Regions from separate parts of the Acidovorax sp. GW823-FHT01C06 genome, predicted to be linked through region 4. Evidence: predicted binding sites of a transcription regulator. Region 4 holds the regulator's gene; each other region holds the start of a gene.
What was found. The regulator FNR, encoded in region 4, switches genes on or off when oxygen is low (the NO sensors DNR and NnrR bind a similar motif). The targets are predictions, from matches to a motif close to TTGATNNNNATCAA.
Positions count from the first base shown of each region.

Region 1: a site for FNR is predicted at 2,942-2,955, ahead of AC1RCS_RS17150 (type IV pili methyl-accepting chemotaxis transducer N-terminal domain-containing protein). Genes of this name have one in related genera too.
Region 2: a site for FNR is predicted at 1,543-1,556, ahead of clpB (ATP-dependent chaperone ClpB). Genes of this name have one in related genera too.
Region 3: a site for FNR is predicted at 2,951-2,964, ahead of AC1RCS_RS04555 (oxygen-binding di-iron domain-containing protein). Genes of this name have one in related genera too.

Region 1 is NZ_JBXAKN010000008.1:134,525-139,292, reverse strand. Features, by position in the region: gene AC1RCS_RS17170 (GNAT family N-acetyltransferase) at 1-534, opposite strand, end outside; gene mobA (molybdenum cofactor guanylyltransferase MobA) at 552-1,208, opposite strand; gene AC1RCS_RS17160 (DUF6713 family protein) at 1,240-1,623, opposite strand; gene moaA (GTP 3',8-cyclase MoaA) at 1,748-2,887, opposite strand; gene AC1RCS_RS17150 (type IV pili methyl-accepting chemotaxis transducer N-terminal domain-containing protein) at 3,054-3,896, shown strand; gene AC1RCS_RS17145 (hypothetical protein) at 3,931-4,605, opposite strand; gene AC1RCS_RS17140 (bactofilin family protein) at 4,602-4,768, opposite strand, start outside.
Region 2 is NZ_JBXAKN010000002.1:261,832-266,599, forward strand. Features, by position in the region: gene clpB (ATP-dependent chaperone ClpB) at 1-1,467, opposite strand, end outside; gene AC1RCS_RS06745 (IPTL-CTERM sorting domain-containing protein) at 1,627-4,768, opposite strand, start outside.
Region 3 is NZ_JBXAKN010000001.1:1,008,257-1,013,024, reverse strand. Features, by position in the region: gene AC1RCS_RS04570 (penicillin-binding protein 1A) at 1-2,267, shown strand, start outside; gene cyaY (iron donor protein CyaY) at 2,335-2,664, opposite strand; gene lptM (LPS translocon maturation chaperone LptM) at 2,677-2,886, shown strand; gene AC1RCS_RS04555 (oxygen-binding di-iron domain-containing protein) at 3,021-3,839, shown strand; gene msrQ (protein-methionine-sulfoxide reductase heme-binding subunit MsrQ) at 3,949-4,599, opposite strand; gene msrP (protein-methionine-sulfoxide reductase catalytic subunit MsrP) at 4,665-4,768, opposite strand, start outside.
Region 4 is NZ_JBXAKN010000013.1:55,201-59,968, forward strand. Features, by position in the region: gene AC1RCS_RS22150 (cyclic di-GMP phosphodiesterase) at 1-20, opposite strand, end outside; gene AC1RCS_RS22155 (sulfite exporter TauE/SafE family protein) at 231-989, opposite strand; gene hemN (oxygen-independent coproporphyrinogen III oxidase) at 995-2,377, opposite strand; gene fnr (fumarate/nitrate reduction transcriptional regulator Fnr) at 2,564-3,286, shown strand; gene AC1RCS_RS22170 (hypothetical protein) at 3,352-3,645, opposite strand; gene AC1RCS_RS22175 (FixH family protein) at 3,697-3,978, opposite strand; gene ccoG (cytochrome c oxidase accessory protein CcoG) at 4,051-4,768, opposite strand, start outside.

The DNA.
Region 1 (4,768 bases), on a different contig from region 4:
CACGCGCACCATGTGCAGCTTGTCGAAGCCCACGCCGTCCACCACGATGGCGTGGGGCAGCAGGCCCCAGGCGCGGAACCCGGCCTGCTCGTACAGGCGCACGACGTGGGTGTTGGAGGCGGTGACGGTCAGCACCAGCTGGGTCAGCCCGGGCACGCGGCTGGCGGCCTCCACACAGGCGGCCACCAGTTGCTGGCCGATGCCCTGGCGCTGCGCACGGGGCGCCACCATCATGCCCACCACCACGGCGCAGTGGCGCTGCTTGGCGCGCTGTTCGCGTTCACAGCCCAGGCAGCCGAGCAACTGGCCCGTGGCGTCGAAGGCCCCCAGGAAGAACTGGCCGGATTCCAGGGTGCCAAAGCGCGTCACGTACTCGCTGGCATCGCGGCCCACCGAGGATTCGTAGTCGGAGGTGAACGCATCCGGCGCGGTGCGCAGCGCCTCGTCGCGCAGGGCCTTGTAGGCCACGGCATCCGCGGCGGCCAAGGGGCGGATCTGTACGGAACTGGTGGCCGGAAACGGGCGCGTGTTCATGGCGGTTGGGGGGCGCGTCAAGCCTGTGAGGCCTGTGGGGCCTGCGGTGTGCTGGTGCTCTCCAGCGCGTGCAGCTCGGCCAGCGTATTGGCGTTGAAGAAGGCCTTGGGGTCATCGCCCGGCTGGTCGAAGGGCACGATGGCGCAGTGGTGCTGGCCCGTCCAGGCGTCGATCTTGCGGCCGCCGGCCTGGGTGAAGGCGACCAGGCTTTCGAGCAGGTCCACGCGCAGCAGGCAGAACACCGGCTGGGTGCGCACGCTGGTGCGGCCCGTGCCATCGTCTTCGGGCGCTGCGGCCATGGCGATGTCGGCGTCCTGGGCGTCTGCCGCGGCCGCCAGGCGCTGGGCCAGGTCCAGCGGGAACAGCGGGGTGTCGCAGGGCACCGTCAGCAGCCAGGGTGTTTCGCAACGCTCCAGCCCCGTCAGAAAGCCCGCCAGCGGGCCGGCATAGTCGGCCAGCACATCGGGCCACACGGGGGCGCCAAACGCCTCGTAGGCCGCGAGGTTGCGGTTGGCATTGACCATGGTGGCGCCGGTCTGCATCTGCAGCCGCATCAGCGTGTGCAGCGCCAGCGGCAGGCCGCGAAAGTTCTGCAGGCCTTTGTCGACGCCGCCCATGCGGCTGCCGCGTCCGCCTGCGAGCACGAGGCCGGTGATGTCTTGGGTTTCGATCATGGGGGTGGGCGATGGGGTGAAAAGCAGGGTGCTACAGCGGCTGCCGGGCACGCAGCGCGGTCAGTTGCAGGCACGAAAGGACGGCCGTGCAGGCCAGCAGGCCCAGGGACACGGGTTGCGCGAACGCCCCGTGCCCCAGCGCAAAGAACAGGCCGTGGATCGCCACGGTCAAGGCTCCCAGGCAGGGCATGAGCTTGTAGAAGGCCAGGGCCGAACGGCCGTCGCCCCGGGCGACCTGCGCCTGGGCATACAGCACCAGCGCAATGATGGGCAGGTTGAGCAGCAGGTTGACCTGGTTGCCGCCGGGAATGTGGAACAGCTCCCACTCATGCCAGTACGCGGCATCGATCTGGTGCGTGACCAGGACGGTGGCATTGGCCAGGAACAGTGCGCGGTGCGTGGATTGAAGGGGCATGGGGTGGGTGTGGGCAAGAGGTGAAGGCCGCGGCCACCCATGGTGCCTGAAAACCGTCGGCGCCCGGACCATGGCGCGGGGCGGGGGCTCCGCAGGGCCGAGATGCACGGGGCCTGCCTCACCGCTAGCCGCCGATATAGCTCATCTCCACCCGCCGCGCGCCACCCTGTGTGGTGTCCGCCGGCAGGCTGCTGCGCAGCTCCGAATAGCGGTCGCCGCGCTGTTGCCAGATGGGCGCGATGGCCGAGGCGATCGCTTCGTCGCTGGCGCCGCCGCGCAGCAGGGTGCGCAGGTCGTAGCCCTCCGAGGCAAACAGGCACAGGTAGAGCTTGCCCTCGGTGGACAGGCGCGCGCGGTTGCAGTCGTGGCAGAAGGCCTGGGTCACGCTGCTGATCACGCCCACCTCGCCCAGGGCGGGGTCGTACTGGCCTTGTGCGTTGGCATAGCCCCAGCGCTCGGCGGTCTCGCCGGGGCTGCTGGGGTCGAGCTGCACCAGCGGCAGCTCGGCGCGCAGGCGTTCGATCAGCTCGGCCGAGGGCAGCACCTCGTCCATGCGCCAGCCGTTGGTGGCGCCCACGTCCATGTACTCGATGAAACGCAGCGTGGTGCCCGTGCCGCGAAAGTGGCGCGCCATGGGCAAGATTTCATGGTCGTTGGTGCCGCGCTTGACCACCATGTTGACCTTGATGTGCGACAGGCCCGCCGCGTGCGCGGCTTCGATGCCCGCCAGCACGTCGGCCACCGGAAAGTCCACATCGTTCATGCGGCGAAAGATCGTGTCGTCCAGTCCGTCCAGGCTCACGGTCACGCGGTTCAGGCCCGCATCCTTCAAGGCCTGGGCCTTGCGCGCCAGCAGCGACCCGTTGGTGGTGAGGGTGAGATCGGGCGCCAGGCCGTCCACCGTGCGCAGCTGGGCCAGCTGGGCCACCAGCGCTTCCAGGTTCTTGCGCAGCAGGGGCTCGCCGCCGGTCAGGCGGATCTTGCGCACGCCGTGCGCCAGGAACAGCCGCGCCAGCCGGGTGATCTCCTCGAAGCTCAGCAAGGCACCGTGCGGCAGGTAGGGGTAGTCCTTGTCGAACACTTCCTTGGGCATGCAGTAGTTGCAGCGGAAGTTGCAGCGGTCCGTCACGCTGATGCGCAGGTCGCGCAGCGGGCGGCCCCGGGTGTCGGTGAGTTGGCCCGTGGGGGCCACCGGGTGCGTGGGCACCCGCGCCGCCAGTGCGGCGATGCGTTGGTCCACCAGGGGAATCACACGTTCGGCCATGGGGTGATTTTGCCGCAAGGGGCCCCGCGGAGGGGCAAGCCCCTGCGCGCGGAGTTGATCGCGGTCAAGTTCTGCCCCGGCGGCGGCGTGGCCCGCCTTTGACATGGCGCAGGGCGCTCTGGATGTTGCATTGCAACAATACGGCATCCGATTTCAGGGGATTCCCATGCCAGTTCGTGAGTTCTTCGCCGACGCCCTGCCATGCCAGCGCCGCGTGGCGGTTCAATGGGTGGCGGCGGGCATCCTGCTGCCCACCTGGGGCCACAGTGCCCAGGCGCAGATAGGGCTGTCGGGGGCCATCAACTATGCGGGCTGGTTCCGCGCCCTGTCGCAGCGGATGGCCAAGGCCTATTGCCAGCAGTACCTGCAGGTGCTGCCGGGGGCGGCGGTGGATGTGATGGGGCTGGCGCGCAAGATGGTGCAGTCGGGCGGCAGCGAACTGGCGCGGGGCCTGCAGTCGGGGCGCTGGCCGGCCGACGTGGGGCGCCAGCTGGAAGAAGTGCAAAAGCAGTTTGCCCTGCTCAACCAGTTGACCGCCGTGCCAGCCACCCAGACGGCGCTGGTGGTGGCGGCGTCCGACCAAGCCGACCGCACGCTGCTGGTTTCCCAGGCCGTGACCGAGTCGATCGAGAGGCTGGCGCAGGCCCCCAGCGCGCGGCTGGTGAACCTGGCGGGCCGCCAGCGCATGCTGTCGCAGCGCCTGGCCAAGAACTACTTTCTGCACGCGGCCAAGGTGGAGTCCAAGGTGGTGCAGGCGCAACTGGCCTCCGACGCCGCCGACTTCCGCCAGGCACTGCAGACGTTGAAGGCGGCGCCGGTGTCCACCCCCGCCATCCGCAACGAGCTGGAGCTGGCCGACTCGCAGTGGCTGTTCTTTGAATCGGCCCTGCGCCGCCCGGCCGATGACGTGGGGCTCAACGCCGTGGCCACCACCAGCGAGCGCCTGCTGGGCGTGATGGACAAGCTCACCAACCTGTACGAGGCAGCCCTGCGCGAGGTGCTGGGCTGAGCGTCCGGGGGCAATCCGGCCATCCGGCCCCCCATCAGCCGCTGCAGGCCGCGTGCTGCGTGAAGTCCGCCAGGCGGCAATCGCGCCCCACCAGCACCAGCCGGGTGTCCAGCGCGTCGAAGAATCCCGGGGGTGGTGGCAGGGGCAGGCGCTGCACGCGTTTGTGCGCGTCGATGCGCACCGCCGCCAGCTCATAGTCGCGCGCCAGGGCCATCCACAGGCCGTGGGCCCCGGCGGACTGGCGTGCCCCGGTCATGAGGCTGCGGCCCGAGTCCAGCCACCAGCGGTAGATGGCGGAGGCAATGCCCATGCGGCGGTAGCCGTCCACCACCTTGGTGTGGGGCGCGCGCAGGTGGCGGTCGGTGCGGCGGTCCACCTCGACCAGCCGGTTGAACACGGTGTAGGCCACGATGCGGTTGCGCTGCGGGTCGATGGCGTAGACAAAATACTCGCCGTCGGCTTCGCGCAGGCGCAACTCCAGCCCGTGCAGGCGCAGGGGCAGCGCACGCATCGCGTCGCGGGTGCGGTGGTTGGTGCGGATGCGTTCGTGCAGTGCGTCGAACTCGCGCTGGATGTCGCGGCCCGACAGGTCCACGTCGATGCGCAGTTCGGTCAGCAGGTGGCCCAGCGCACCCAGCCAGCCCCGGCCGGCCGGGGCACCGGGGGCGATGCGGGGCGCGAGGTGCAAGGCGCAGGCCCCGGGCATCATGGCGTGTGCCCCTGGCCATCGGTCCAGCAGCCGCTCAGCAGGCGCGCGGGCTGCTCACGGGCGCACACCCGGGCGCTGTGGGGCCAGTCGGGCAGCGGCACCACCAGGCCGGCGTACACGCCATAGGCTTCACCCGCCGCGATGGTTTCCCCCGCCGACAGGC
Region 2 (4,768 bases), on a different contig from region 4:
GCGGGTGAATTCCTCGATCTGGAACTTGAGCTTGTCGATGGCCTCGCGCACGTGCGCGCTGCCCTGCGCCTGGGCTTTTTCGGACTGCCAGATCTCGTCGTAGTCGGCGATTTCCTTTTGCAGCTTGGCGATCTCTTCCTCGATGAGCGCAAAGCGCTTTTGCGAGGACTCATCCTTCTCGCGGCGCACCGCTTCGCGCTCGATCTGCAGCTGGATCAGGCGGCGGTCGAGCTTGTCCATCACCTCGGGCTTGGAGTCCATCTCGATCTTGATCTTGGACGCGGCCTCGTCGATGAGGTCAATCGCCTTGTCGGGCAGGAAGCGGTCGGTGATGTAGCGGTTGGACAGCTCGGCCGCGGCCACGATGGCCGGGTCGGTGATGTCCACGCCGTGGTGCACCTCGTACTTTTCCTGCAGGCCGCGCAGGATGGCGATGGTCGCCTCCACGGTGGGTTCGCCCACGAGGATCTTCTGGAAGCGCCGCTCCAGCGCGGCGTCCTTCTCGATGTACTTGCGGTACTCGTCGAGCGTGGTCGCGCCCACGCAGTGCAGCTCGCCGCGCGCAAGCGCTGGCTTGAGCATGTTGCCCGCATCCATCGCGCCCTCGGCCTTGCCCGCGCCCACCATGGTGTGCAGCTCGTCGATGAAGACTATTGTTTGCCCCTCGTCCTTGGCCAATTCGTTCAGCACGGTCTTCAGGCGCTCCTCGAACTCGCCGCGGAACTTGGCGCCCGCGAGCAGCGCCGCCATGTCCAGCGACAGCACGCGCTTGTTCTTGAGCGACTCGGGTACCTCGCCGGCCACGATGCGCTGGGCCAGGCCTTCGACGATGGCCGTCTTGCCCACGCCGGGCTCGCCGATGAGCACCGGGTTGTTCTTGGTGCGGCGCTGCAGCACCTGGATGGCGCGGCGGATCTCGTCGTCGCGGCCGATCACGGGGTCGAGCTTGCCGATGCGCGCGCGCTCGGTCAGGTCGATGCAGTACTTGGCCAGGGCGCCGCGCTGGCCCTCGGCCTCGGCACTGTCCATCTTCTGGCCGCCGCGCACGGCATCGATGGCGGCTTCCAGGCTCTTGCGCGTCAGGCCGTTGTCCTTGGCGATCTTGGCGGCCTCGCCCTTGCTGTCGATCACGGCCAGCAGGAACAGCTCGCTGGCGATGAACTGGTCGCCGCGCTTGATGGCCTCCTTCTCGGTGGCCTGCAGCACGCGGCCGAGCTCCGGGCCGCCCTGCACCTGCTCGTTGCCCTGCACCTGGGGCAGGCGCTTGACGGCGGCCTCGGCCGCAGCCAGCAGGCCGGGCACATTGGCGCCCGCACGCTGCAGCAGCGCCTTGGGGCCGTCGTCCTGCTTGAGCATGGCCACGAGCATGTGCACGGGCTCGATGTAGGCGTGGTCATTGCCCAGGGCGATGCTCTGGGCATCGCTCAGGGCTTCCTGGAACTTGGTGGTGAATTTGTCGAGACGCATGGTGGATGTCCTCCGAATTGCAGAGCACTTGAGGCGGGGTGTGCCTGATTTCAAGACACTGCCCCCGCCCACCGATTGACCTGCGTCAGCGAATCATCCAGCCGATGGCTTCCCCATTAGCTACCATTTTTATAGCTGCCAGCGCTTTACCATCAAGCGCTAGCGGCTGATTTCTCTCGAAACTCCGGACCAGGTACCGGCCCAGTGGGCCCGCAGGGCCGTGCGCCGGCCGCCCCGCAAGGCCAGCAACCCCAGAAGGGCAGCCAGCCCACCCAGGCCCCCGGCCGACAGCGTGGGGATCGCCACCGGGCCAGGCGCCAGCAGCACGGGGACGACAGGGTCGTTGATGGTGCCATCCTGCGCGCCAAAGCTGTCGTCCCCCCAGCCACCGTCCGTCACATCGTAGGTCACGGTGTTGCCGCTGATCTGCAGGTTCACGGGGTCGTAGTATCGGCTGGAGGAAGGGCTGTCGGGTGTGGGCCCGTACTTCTTCACGGTGAAGCCCGTGAGGTCTGGAAAGGTCACCGCCACACGCACCGTCTCACCCGGCTGGCAATGGATGAGCCGCAGGCGGAACGCCCCGTGCGGCAAGGTGGCGCCGGGGTACGGCGCCGGCGCCGCCACCGGGCCGGTGCCCGCCAGGTCCAGCTGGCAGCCCGTGCTGCCATCCACCACGCCCACGTTGACGGGCCCCGATCCGGTGTTCGTGGGTGTGGGCAGGGTTTCAAAACGCGCCTGCACGGTGCAGGCGGCCGTCACCGCTGCCGTGGTGTAGGTGCTACCGGCCAGGCTGCCGCCACAGCCCGCCACGGACGCGATGCGGTAACCCGCGCCGGGCGTGACGGTGAAGGCCTGCGTCTGTCCCTGCGCCACGTCGACCGTGCCGGCCGGGCCGATGCTGCCACCCGAGCCCGCCAGGGCCGTGACCGCGTGCCGGACCGTCTGGTCGCGGACCACGGTGATGGTGTACGTCCGGCGGGCCACGCCGTTCTGCGCGAGCACCTCCACCTGGATCACATTGGTACCCGGCACCAGGGCCAGGGGCGGCGTCGCGGAGCCGCTGGCCACGGGCGTGCCGTTCACGGTGATGGAGGCCCCGGCATCGGCGGCGACGGGCGTCAGGGAAAGCGCGGTCACCGCATGCGGCACGCCAGCCGCATACGCCACTACCTGCGGCTGGAACGCGGGGCTGAGGACACCCTGCGACAGCGCCAGGGAGGCCAATGCGGCATCGGCCGACGGGGAGGCATTCATCAGCACCGTGATGCCCGCGATACCGTTGGCAATGGCGACGTCCGGCCTGCCGTCGCCATTGAAATCGGCCACCGCCATCTGCTCGGCCGTGCCTCCGGCGAACCGCGCGACAGGCAGGCCCAGAGCGCCCACCCCGGCCTGCCCGCGCAGGATGGCGATCCCACCCGACGCGTCGGCGCCCACCACGTCGGGCAGCCCGTCGCCATCGAAATCCGCGGCCGCGAGCGCCTTGGCCGCGAGCCCTGCGCCGTACTGTCCCACCACGCCCATCGCCTGCCCGGGCGCCGCGGCCAGAGACGCGATCTGCGTGCCGGCGGCCGTGAACACCCCCGCCCGCCCCGCGACGCCCCACCCCGCGACCGCGCCGAGCGGGCCGGCCGAGACTGGCAGGTAGACCGGCTCCAGCGGCTGCGAAGCGGCGGACAGCGAAGTGCCCACGGTGCCCGCCGAGGTCGCGGCCACCAGGTCGGTGCGCCCATCCTGGTTGACATCGACCGGCGCGAAGCCCCGCACGCCCTGCCACACCGTCATGTCCAGCATGTCGACGGCGCCTTGGGGCGTGACGCCCACCCATCGGATGGCTTCGAGCGAGCTGGTCGTCTCCAGCGCCCACACGGCAGCATGGGCAGGGTAGCCCGGCCCGCGAAATGTCCCGGTGACGATCGACCTGGGCGACAGCCCGGTAAAGAAACCCTGGCCCGCCAGGGAGAAGTCGCCCGCCCCCCGGCCCAGATAGACCATGACGCTCCGGTCGGTTTCGCTGACCACCGCCAGGTCCGCGTGGCCATCCCCGTCGAGGTCGCCAGCGGCCAGCGCGCGCACCTGCGCCCCGGTATCGAGCCGCGTGGACAACACGAAGCCGCCCTGGCCATCGCCCCGCAGGATCCAGACACTGGATTCATCCGCGTAGGCGACGGCCAGGTCGATCCGCCCGTCCTCGTTGAAGTCGGCCACCGCCACCGCGCGCGCGTCCCGCTCGGGGATGCCGTAGCTGCGTGCGGCGGCAAAGCGGCCCGCGCCGTCTCCCAGCAACCGGACCATTCGCCCGCCCCACCCGTTGGCCACGGCAATGTCCGGGTGGCCGTCGCCGTTGAAATCGGCCACCGCCAGGGTGCTTTCGTCATCACCCACCGAGTACTCCTGGCCCCCTGCGTTGAAGCCGAACCCGCCACCGGCGAGGCCGGGCCACACCACAATGGTGCCGCTGGAGCGCGCGAGCACCAGGTCCGCCCGTCCATCGCCCGTGGCATCCACGATGGCAGCGCTCGAGAACCATCCGGGGGAGCCCACCCCGCGGCGTGAAAAGTTTCCCGTGCCGTCCCCGGTCAGGAGGATCGGGCTGGCCGAGGTGTTCTGCACCAGCGCCAGGATGTCCAGGTGGCCGTCTCCGTTGGCATCGCCGACGGCCACGAAAGGCACGTACTCATCGCCCGTCAGGCGCTGGGCCGCCGCGAAGCCGCCCGCGCCGTCTCCCCGCAGCCAGAAGACGCCATCGCCCGAGCCCACCACGATGTCGGCATGCCCGTCTTCATTCCAGTCGCCCGAGACGATGCGTGTCGTCGACACACCCATGCCGATCTCCGTGCGGGGACGCCCATCCAGCCGGCCTGTCCCGTCGCCCCACAGCACCGAAACCCCCTTGGCCGCGCCCGAGAAGACCGCAACGGCCACGTCCAGCCGCCCGTCGCCATCGAAGTCCGCCACCGCCAGGCCATAAGGATTGGGGCCGGCGCCGAAGGCGGTTGCTGCAGACAGCCCGCCATGGCCGTCGCCCAGGCGGACCGTGACGGTGCCTTCGTTGAAGCTGGCCACCGCGATGTCCAGATGCCCATCCCCATTGAAGTCGGCCGCCACCAGGCCGTAAGGGGCCGCGCCCACGCCGAACGAACCCGCGGCCGAAAAGCCCGCAGCGCCGCCGGTATTGAGCAGGATCCTGACGGTGTTGTCTTGCCGGTCCACCACGGCAAGGTCCGGCTGGCCGTCTTCATTGAAGTCGCCGCGCGCCGTCTCGCCGAGCAGCCCCCCCAGGGAAAGGCTGCTGGCGGCG
Region 3 (4,768 bases), on a different contig from region 4:
TCGGGCTGGCGCTGACCATCGCCGTGGCCCTGGCCGTCGCCTACCCGAACCTGCCGGACATTTCCGATCTCGCCGACTATCGGCCCAAGCTTCCCCTGCGGGTCTATTCAGCGGAAGGTGCTTTGCTCGGCGAATTTGGGGAAGAGCGCCGCAATCTCACCCCCATTGGAGAAATCCCCAAGGTCATGAAGGACGCAGTATTGGCCATTGAGGATGCCCGCTTCTTTCAACACGGCGGCGTTGATTACAAGGGCGTGGTTCGCGCTGGCCTCGCCAATCTGGGCCGCGTGAAAAGCCAGGGAGCATCCACTATCACGATGCAGGTTGCACGCAATGTTTACCTCTCTTCAGAGAAAACATTTACACGCAAAATTTACGAAATCTTACTGACATTCAAGCTAGAGCATTTACTGAGCAAGGATCAGATTCTTGAAATTTACATGAATCAGATTTATCTCGGCAATCGCGCTTATGGATTTGCGGCGGCCTCGGAGGCGTATTTTGGCAAGCCATTGAAAGCCGTGTCGGTGGCGGAGGCTGCCATGCTGGCCGGCCTGCCCAAGGCGCCCTCCGCGTACAACCCGATCAGCAATCCGAAACGGGCGCGCTCCAGGCAGTTGTACATCATCGAGCGCATGGAGGAGAACGGATTCATCACAGCCCAGCAGGCTACGGACGCCAAGAAGGAAGAACTCAAAATCCGGTCAGGACCGGACAGCACCCGGATCCATGCGGAGTACGTCGCCGAGATGGCGCGCCAGCTGATCTTCACTCAGTATGGCAACGAGGCCTACACACGGGGATTGAATGTCTACACGACCCTCAACGCGGCAGAGCAGGAAGCTGCCTATGGGTCGCTGCGCCGGGGCATCATGGACTACGAGCGGCGACAGCAGTACCGGGGGCCGGAGAAGTTCGTGGCCTTGCCCACTGCAGCCCAGGAGGTCGAGGATGCCATTGACGACGCATTGGCCAATCACCCGGACAACGGGGATGTCCTCTCCGCCGTCGTTCTGGAAGCCTCTCACCGCAAGATCATTGCGGCCCGAGCCAACGGCGACAACCTCGAGATCACCGGCGACGGCCTGAAGCCCGCGCAGTCGGGCCTCAGCGACAAGGCACCGCCGAACATCAAGATTCGCCGAGGTGCGGTGATCCGGGTCGTGAAGACCCCCAAGAACGCCTGGGAGATCACACAACTGCCTGAAGTCGAGGGCGCGTTCGTGGCCCTGGACCCGCGCAGCGGAGCCATCCGGGCCCTGGTGGGTGGGTTTGACTTTGACAAGAACAAGTTCAATCACGCGGCCCAGGCGTGGCGCCAGCCGGGGTCTAGCTTCAAGCCCTTCATTTATTCCGCGGCGCTGGAAAAGGGGTTCACGCCCGCTACGGTCATCAATGACGCCCCGCTGTTCTTTGACGCCGGCGTCACGGGCGGCCAGCCGTGGGAGCCCAAGAACTACGACGGAAAGTACGACGGGCCGATGAGCATGCGCACCGGCCTGGCCAAGTCCAAGAACATGATCTCGATCCGGATCCTGCAGGCCGTGGGCCCCAAGACGGCCCAGGAATGGGTGTCGCGTTTTGGCTTCGATGCGGAAAAGCACCCGGCCTACCTCACGATGGCCCTGGGCGCCGGTTCGGTCACGCCGCTGCAGATGGCGACCGCCTATTCCGTGTTCGCCAATGGCGGATACCGTGTGAATCCCTGGCTGATCGCCAAGGTCACGGACCACAAGGGCCGCGTGATCTCGGAAACCACGCCACCGGTGACCAGCGAGCAGCCCCGTGCCATCGACGCCCGCAACGCCTTCATCATGAACAGCCTCCTTCAGGAGGTGACACGGTCCGGCACCGCCGCGCGCGCGCAATCCACGCTCAAGCGCCCGGACCTTTACGGAAAGACCGGCACCACCAATGATTCGGTCGACGCCTGGTTCGCCGGCTACCAGCCTACCATCGCCGCCGTGACCTGGATTGGTTACGACACGCCCCGCAACCTCGGAAGCCGCGAAACCGGGGGCGGGCTCAGCCTGCCAGTATGGATCAATTTCATGGAACGGGCGCTCAAGGGTGTGCCGGTCATGGAACCCACGGTGCCGGCTGGCGTCGTCAACGTCGGCGGGGAGTGGTTCTACGAGGAGTACGCCCGCCACAGCGGCATCTCCAGTGTGGGCATTGATGATCGCTCTGCGTCACCGGCGGTGGCCCCGCACGCACCGCCCCCGGCGGAGGAGCGAAACCGCATCCTGGACCTGTTCCGCAACTGACACGGCCGGGACTATCAGAGGCCCAGCCTGGGGGGCCGCAAGCTTGAGCCAGGCTGAGGCGGTTTCCCTAGGCCGAGAACTGCAGCGGCAGGCCCGCTTGCCGGGCTGCATCGCGGCTCAGGCAGTCAAAGAACTCTCCCGCGCCCTTGGTGTCTTGCCATGCCTGGCCATCGAAACGGTAATGGTAGCCACCGGAGCGGGCCGCCATCCAGACCTCGTGGAGCGGCTTTTGGAGATTGATCACGATCTGGCTGCGGTTGGGGAAGGTCAGCGTCACCATGCCCCCCGAGCGCTGGGCGTCTACATCGGCCTCGGTCGCGTCGTTGATGCGATCACAACTGCGCTCGACGGCCAGAAGCAGTTTTTCGGCGTGGTCCAGGAATTCAAGGTCGGTCATTACAATTTGCGCATGTTGATAGCTTCCCAAATTCTAGTCAGGACGCTTGTCCTTGCCGCCAGTACGGCGGCCCTTGCGGGCTGCGGCCAGCGAGGCCCCCTGTATCTTCCCAGCAGCCCCGCGGCTGCACAGCGCGCAACCCTTCCGCAGACCCTGACACCCAGCGTCGGCACGACCACGCCCGCCCAGGCACCGGCGGCTGCCGCGTCGCAGCCGCGTTAAGCCGCGGCGAATCGCCGGCAGGGGCCTGCGGCCCACCTGGCTGCCACTACCAATGCCGAGGTGCTTGATTTCCATCAAGGACACCTCGAAGGGTCAATCGTACAGTCCGTGCTTTATCGCACTGCAGGATGGCCATGGCCCTGGAACTCTACCGCGACAAGAATCACGCTTGTCTGATGTTCACCGACCTCATCGAGGAAGACGGCCAGGCCGTGCAGGCCAACCAGTTCCTGATCGTGGACGACGACACGGGCGCCATCATCGATCCCGGCGGCAATCTCGCTTTCAACGAGCTGTTCATGGGAATGACCAAGCATTTCCCGCCACACAAGCTGTCGTACCTGATCGCCTCGCACGCGGACCCGGACATCATTGCCTCGCTGGACCGGTGGATGACCAGCACCAAGGCAGACTTGGTGATCTCGCGCGTGTGGGAGCGTTTCGCCCCGCACTTCACCAAGGTCGGCAAGACGGAGAACCGGGTCATCGGGGTGCCCGACAGCGGCGGCCACCTGCCGCTGGGCCGCCATGAACTGGTGCTGCTGCCTGCGCATTTCATGCATTCCGAAGGCAATTTCCATTTCTACGACCCGGTCAGCCGCATCCTGTTCACGGGCGATCTGGGGGTGTCCATGATGTCCGGTGCCGAGGCACGCGTGCCGGTGACCGACCTCAAGGCGCACATCCCGCGCATGGAGGGGTTTCACCGCCGCTACATGGTCTCCAACAAGATCCTGCGGCTGTGGGTGCGCATGGCGCGGCAGCTCGATATTTCCATGCTCGTTCCGCAGCACGGCGCGCCGATCATCGGCAAGCAGGCCATCAGCGACTTCATGGACTGGATCGAGAACCTGATGTGCGGCATCGACCTGTTCGACGACCGGGCCTACCAATTGCCCACCAGCTACATCGATCCGGTGACCCGGCAGCTGCGGCCCGGGCTGGGGCGGTAGCACGGGCCGTTTGCTCGATCTTCAATAAAAACAGGGCCTGGCGCTTTACTGGCAAGCGCAGGTAGCTATATATTTTATAGCAATCGATCTAGCATCCATCCGCATTGCGTTACCGGGCCCCAGCGGCCGTCCGGCGGGGAGCCGCCGCCCCCTGCGCCGCCTGCCGCTTGCGCAGCCGGTGCCACAGCCGCCAGCCGAGCAGGGCCGCGAGCACCACCGCGTAGACCGCCACCTCGCCAAAATCGTTCTTGCCCGCGCGCATCCAGAAAAAATGCAGGATGGCCAGCCCCGCCACCGCGTACACGCTGCGGTGCAGGGCCTGCCAGCGCCTTGCACCCAGCGCCTTGATGGCGCGGTTGAACGACGTGGCGGCGAGCAGCGTGAGCACCAGCAGCGCCAGGGACCCCACCAGGATGAAGGGCCGCTTGACGATGTCGCGCACGATGTCGGCCACATCAAAGCCCATGTCGAACCAGGCGTAGCTCAGCAGGTGCAGCAACCCATAGAAGAACACGAACAGCCCCAGCATGCGCCGAAAGCGCGCGAGCTGGGGCGTGGAGGCGAGCACGCGCAGCGGTGTCACCGCCAGCACCAGGCACAACGCGCGCAGCGTCCAGTCGCCCGTGGCGCGGATCAGGGCTTCGGCAGGGTTGGCCCCCAGTTCGTTGGCGGCCGCGGCATACACCAGCCAGGCCAGCGGAAGCAGGCACAGCACGAACACCACGGGCTTGGCGGCAGGATGGAGCAGCAGTTTTCGCATGGGGGCAAGGGCCGGGCCGGGCTTTCGCCACCGGACGTGACGGCGAAGCCGGGCGGACGCGGCGGTCAGTAGAACTTCTTGAGGTCCATGCCCGCGTACAGCTGCCCCACCTGGGCTTCGTAGCCGTTGAACATCAGCGTCTTGCGCTTCTTGGCAAAGAGGCCGTCTT
Region 4 (4,768 bases):
ATGAGGATGGAGGAGTTCACTTCGGGGCGCGCGAAACATGGAGACGTGAATGCCACCAATAGTTACACAGATTATCGCCAGTTCGAAGGCCTTGTCGAAGGAGCCCACCCGCGCCGCGGCGGCACGGCAACACTTGCCTGCCCGAAGGCGCGGGGCGGGGCAATCCCCCTCATGGGGATGTGGGTTACCGAAACCGCCTCGCCCTCAGGCCGCCGCGGCCCGAATGCACGCTAGCGGCACCACAGTGAGGGTTTGTAGACGAGGTCCATCCACAGTGCCCAGCTTGCCACCGCGCAGAGCAGGCCACCGGCGGCGCGCGTCCCCCAGTCCGCGCGCACGGTGTTGAGCCGGGCCCGCAACCGCGTCCAGGCCCAGGGCCCGCCGACCAGCCAGACGCCGCTGCCAATGCCAAAAAGCGCCATGGACAATGCGCCCTCCAGGGGCCCTCCGCTCAAGGCAGCCACCAGCAGCGCCGAATACAGCAAGCCACAGGGCATCAGCGCCCAGAGAAACCCCGCGGCAAGAATGCCTCCCGGGGCACGGACCAGAGGCCGCACGCGCTCCCACACGCCACGGCCCGCCTGCTCCACCCAGAGCGGCTGCCGCGCCTGGACCATCAGCATCAGCCCCCACGCCATCACCGCGACGTGCATCAAGGTCCACGCCGGGCGCAGTGCCATGGTCTGCTGAGTGAGCCACGCCAGGCTGTCCATGGCCAGGGCGGCCAGCCCGCCCGCCAGCGCATATCCTGTCAGGCGGCCCGCATGAAAGGCCACGGCCCGCCGGGCCACGCCACCGCGCGGTGCCCACCGCACCGCCTGCACCTTCGGGGGAGCCCCCTCCGCCGGCGCCCCGCCGCCGGGGGCGGATGCGCAGCCCGCGCTCCCCTGCCCCACCACGGCGCCACAAGGTGCCGAGCACATGGCCAGGCAATGGGACCCGCCAACGAGCCCCATCAACAAGGCAGTCGAGGCAACCGTTGCAAGCATGGGATTCAGATGATGCGTGAAAAACGCGCGCGGTTGCGGTCTGCCTGCAGATATCGGTCGAAAACCATGGCGATGCCGCGCACGAAGAACCAGCCCATGGCCGTGACCTCGACACCGTCGGGCCTCACCTTGACCAGCCCCTGCTCGGCCATGGTGTCGAGTTGCGCCAGTTCGGCGGAGAAATAGTGCCGAAAATCGAGAAGCCAGGCCTGTTCCATGGGCTCGAACAGCAGTTCTCCCTGGCACATCAAGGACATGATGACGGCGCGGCGCACGAGGTCGTCCCGCGTCAGGGCCAAGCCACGCACCACGGGCAGACGCCCCTGGTTCAGCAGGTCGTAGTACTCATCCAGGGTCTTGGCGTTCTGGCTGTAGGTGGCGCCGACCCTGCCAATGGCCGACACGCCCAGGCCGATCAGGTCGCAGTCGGGCTGGGTGCTGTAGCCCTGGAAGTTACGGTGCAGGCGGCCCTGCCGCTTGGCGACGGCCAGCGAGTCCTCCGGCAGCGCGAAGTGGTCCATCCCCACATACACATAGCCGGCGCCCATGAACGCGTCGAGCGAACGGGAGAGCATCGACACCTTGCCGGAGGCTGCGGGCAGTTCGGCGGAGAGGATGCGGCGCTGGGGCTTGAACCGCTCCGGCAGGTGGGCATAGGCATACAGCGCAATGCGATCAGGCCGCAACTGAACCACCTGCGCCAGCGTACGGTCGAACGACTCCGGCGTCTGGCGCGGCAACCCGTAGATCAGGTCCACATTGATCGATTCGAAGCCGAGCGAGCGCGCGGATTCCACCAGCGAAAACACCTGTTCGGCGGGCTGGATGCGGTGCACCGCCTTCTGGACCTCGGGGTCAAAATCCTGCACGCCAAAACTCAGCCGGTTGAATCCAAGCTCCGCGAGCACGGCAAGCCGGTCGGCATTGACGGTACGGGGGTCCACCTCGATCGAGTACTCCCCGCCCGGCGCCAGGGTGAAGCTGCGCTGGAGCATCGCCATGAGTTCCCGCAAGCCATCGTCCGACAGGAAGGTGGGAGTGCCGCCGCCCAGGTGCAGCTGGCTCACCACCTGGCCCGTGCCGCAGTGCGCCGTGTGCAGATCGATCTCGCGGCTGAGATAGCGCAGATAGACTTCAGCCCGGTCGTGGTGCTTGGTGATGATCTTGTTGCAGGCGCAGTAGTAGCACAGCGACTCGCAAAAGGGGATGTGCACATACAGGGACAAGGGCAGCGCCTTGGTCAGGGTGCCCATGCGGCGCTGCTCGAGGGCGAGGGCGTAGTCCTCCTGGCCGAAGGCTTCCACAAACCGGTCGGCCGTCGGATAGGAGGTATAGCGGGGGCCTGGTACGTCAAAACGGCGCAGCAGGTCAGGCGAAACAGCGGTCATGGGGCGAATCCTTGCGTACACCTTGACTGTGCCGTAAGCTGCTCCCCATGTCCTTGACATGAATCAAGTGATGGAGTGGCCGGAACAGCGACAATTTGATGCATGTCAGTCGCCTGCCCGCCCTCCAAGAGACTCCCTCTTCGGCCATCGGGCGGTATGCTCGAAACCTAACTCCGCCCTGTGCCTATGAACCCGCTCACCATCAAAGTCGCCTGTTCCAATTGCAACCTGCGCGAGCTGTGCATGCCGGTGGGCCTGAGCGAAGAGCAACTGCACCGCATCGACGAGGTCGTTGCAGTTCGCCGCAAGGTGAAGCGCGGCGGCACGCTGTTTCGCAATGGTGAGTCGTTCACCTCGCTTTATGCCATCCGCACCGGCTTTTTCAAGACCTGCGTGGCCACCGAGGACGGACGCGACCAAGTCACGGGGTTCCAGATGGCGGGCGAGATCATCGGCCTGGACGGCATCGTGAATGACCACCACACCTGCGATGCGGTGGCCCTGGAAGACGCCGAGGTCTGCGTCATGCCGTTTGACCGCATCGAGGAACTGTCCCGCGAGGTCACCGCGCTGCAGCACCACGTGCACAAGATCATGAGCCGCGAGATCGTGCGCGAACACGGCGTGATGCTGCTGCTGGGCAGCATGCGTGCCGAGGAGCGCCTGGCAGCGTTCCTGCTCAATCTGGTGCAGCGCCTGCACGCCCGCGGATTCTCGCAGTCCGAGCTGGTGCTGCGCATGACGCGCGAGGAGATCGGCAGCTACCTGGGCCTCAAGCTCGAGACCGTGAGCCGCACCTTCTCCAAGTTTGTGGAAGAAGGCATTGTCGAAGTCAAGCAGCGCCATGTCCGCATCCTCGAGACCGACGCGCTCAAGCGCATCGTGAACAACCAGTCCGCCTGCCACTGAGCAAGGCGAGCCAGGTCCGCCCGTCCCGGCAACGCCTTGCCACCGGAGCCCGGCCGGTGCGCTGTTCAAGGGCAGGATGATGTCTTTCGGCAATCATCAGGGCGCTCGCCTTCGGGCACGGGGCAGCGGTTGAGTTCAAAGGGCGACATTGCCAGCAGCGTGGTCAACGCGCTGGAGGCCATGGTGATGGCCCAGAACGCAAAGAACGCGAGCGTGTAGACGCCCTGGCGCGACAGGGCCAGCGGCTGCCCGAACCAATGCAGGTCCTGCGGGTCCACCATCGCAAAAACCAGCATCTCCATCGCGCCCGCCATCAGAAAGGCGGGCCATGCAATCCACATCAGGCGTTGCGTCCACATCGGGGTTGTCTCCTGGTAAGGCCGCGCAGACCCGCTGCTCGGCCAGGGGTTTCAGCGTGGCTGGTCCTGAACCGGTGTCGCCGCGTGGTTGCGGCCCTTCATAGCCGGGGCCAGGCTCTTCTCCGGAGCCTCCAGCGTCTTGTTGATTTCGATGCCCTGGCGGTAGTAGTCCTCGGCGACCACGGGGTCTGGCCGCGAAATCGCCAGCCACAGCGTGACAAAGCCCGCCACGATGACGATGGCAGGGCCGGCGATGATCAGCCAGACGTGGCCGAATTTCCACCAGGGCGCAGCGGTGGCGGGGGCGGAGCCGATGGCTGGATTGGATGGCATGGGTGCTTGCTCCTCAAAAATCTTCTCGGTCATACAACGTCCCCGGGGCCGTGCACCGGGGTGCACGTCGCCTCATCGGGGCACCAGGAATACGGACTTCTCGGTCACATGGGCCGCAGCGCCCACCGCCTGCACATCGAACTGCACGGCATGGGAGCCCGGGGGCGCGGAGCCATACGGTATCTGCAGGCGCACGGCCACCCACCGGGACTCCGCGGGGCCAATGTCCACCTCGGCTTCAGAGGCCACCTCCAGCCCGTCCAGGCCGCGGGCGCCGATGCGGTAGCGCTGGGGGCCTTCGGTGGCGTTCATGATCTGCAGGCGGTAGATATTCTCCAGCTTGCCGCCCGCCACGATGCGCGACAGGGCCGCGCGGTCGCGCACCACATCCACCTTGAGCGGCGTGCGGGTGACCAGGCTGGCCATCATGCCCACGCACAGTGCCACCAGCACGGCGGTGTAGATCAGCACGCGAGGCCGCAGGACGCGCCGCAGGATCTGCGACTGGCTCCAGCGCTGCGCCACGCCGTTCTGCGTGGAAAAGCGGATCAGCCCCCGGGGGTAGTGCATCTTGTCCATCACCGTGTTGCACGCATCCACGCACAGTCCGCAGCCAATGCACTCGTACTGCAGGCCCTTGCGGATATCGATGCCCACGGGACACACCTGCACGCACAGGGTGCAGTCAATGCAGTCACCCAGGCCCTTGGCCTTGTGGTCGATCGTCTTGTTGCGCGGGCCGCGCGGCTCGCCGCGTTCCACGTCATAGCTCACGATCAGGGTGTCCCGG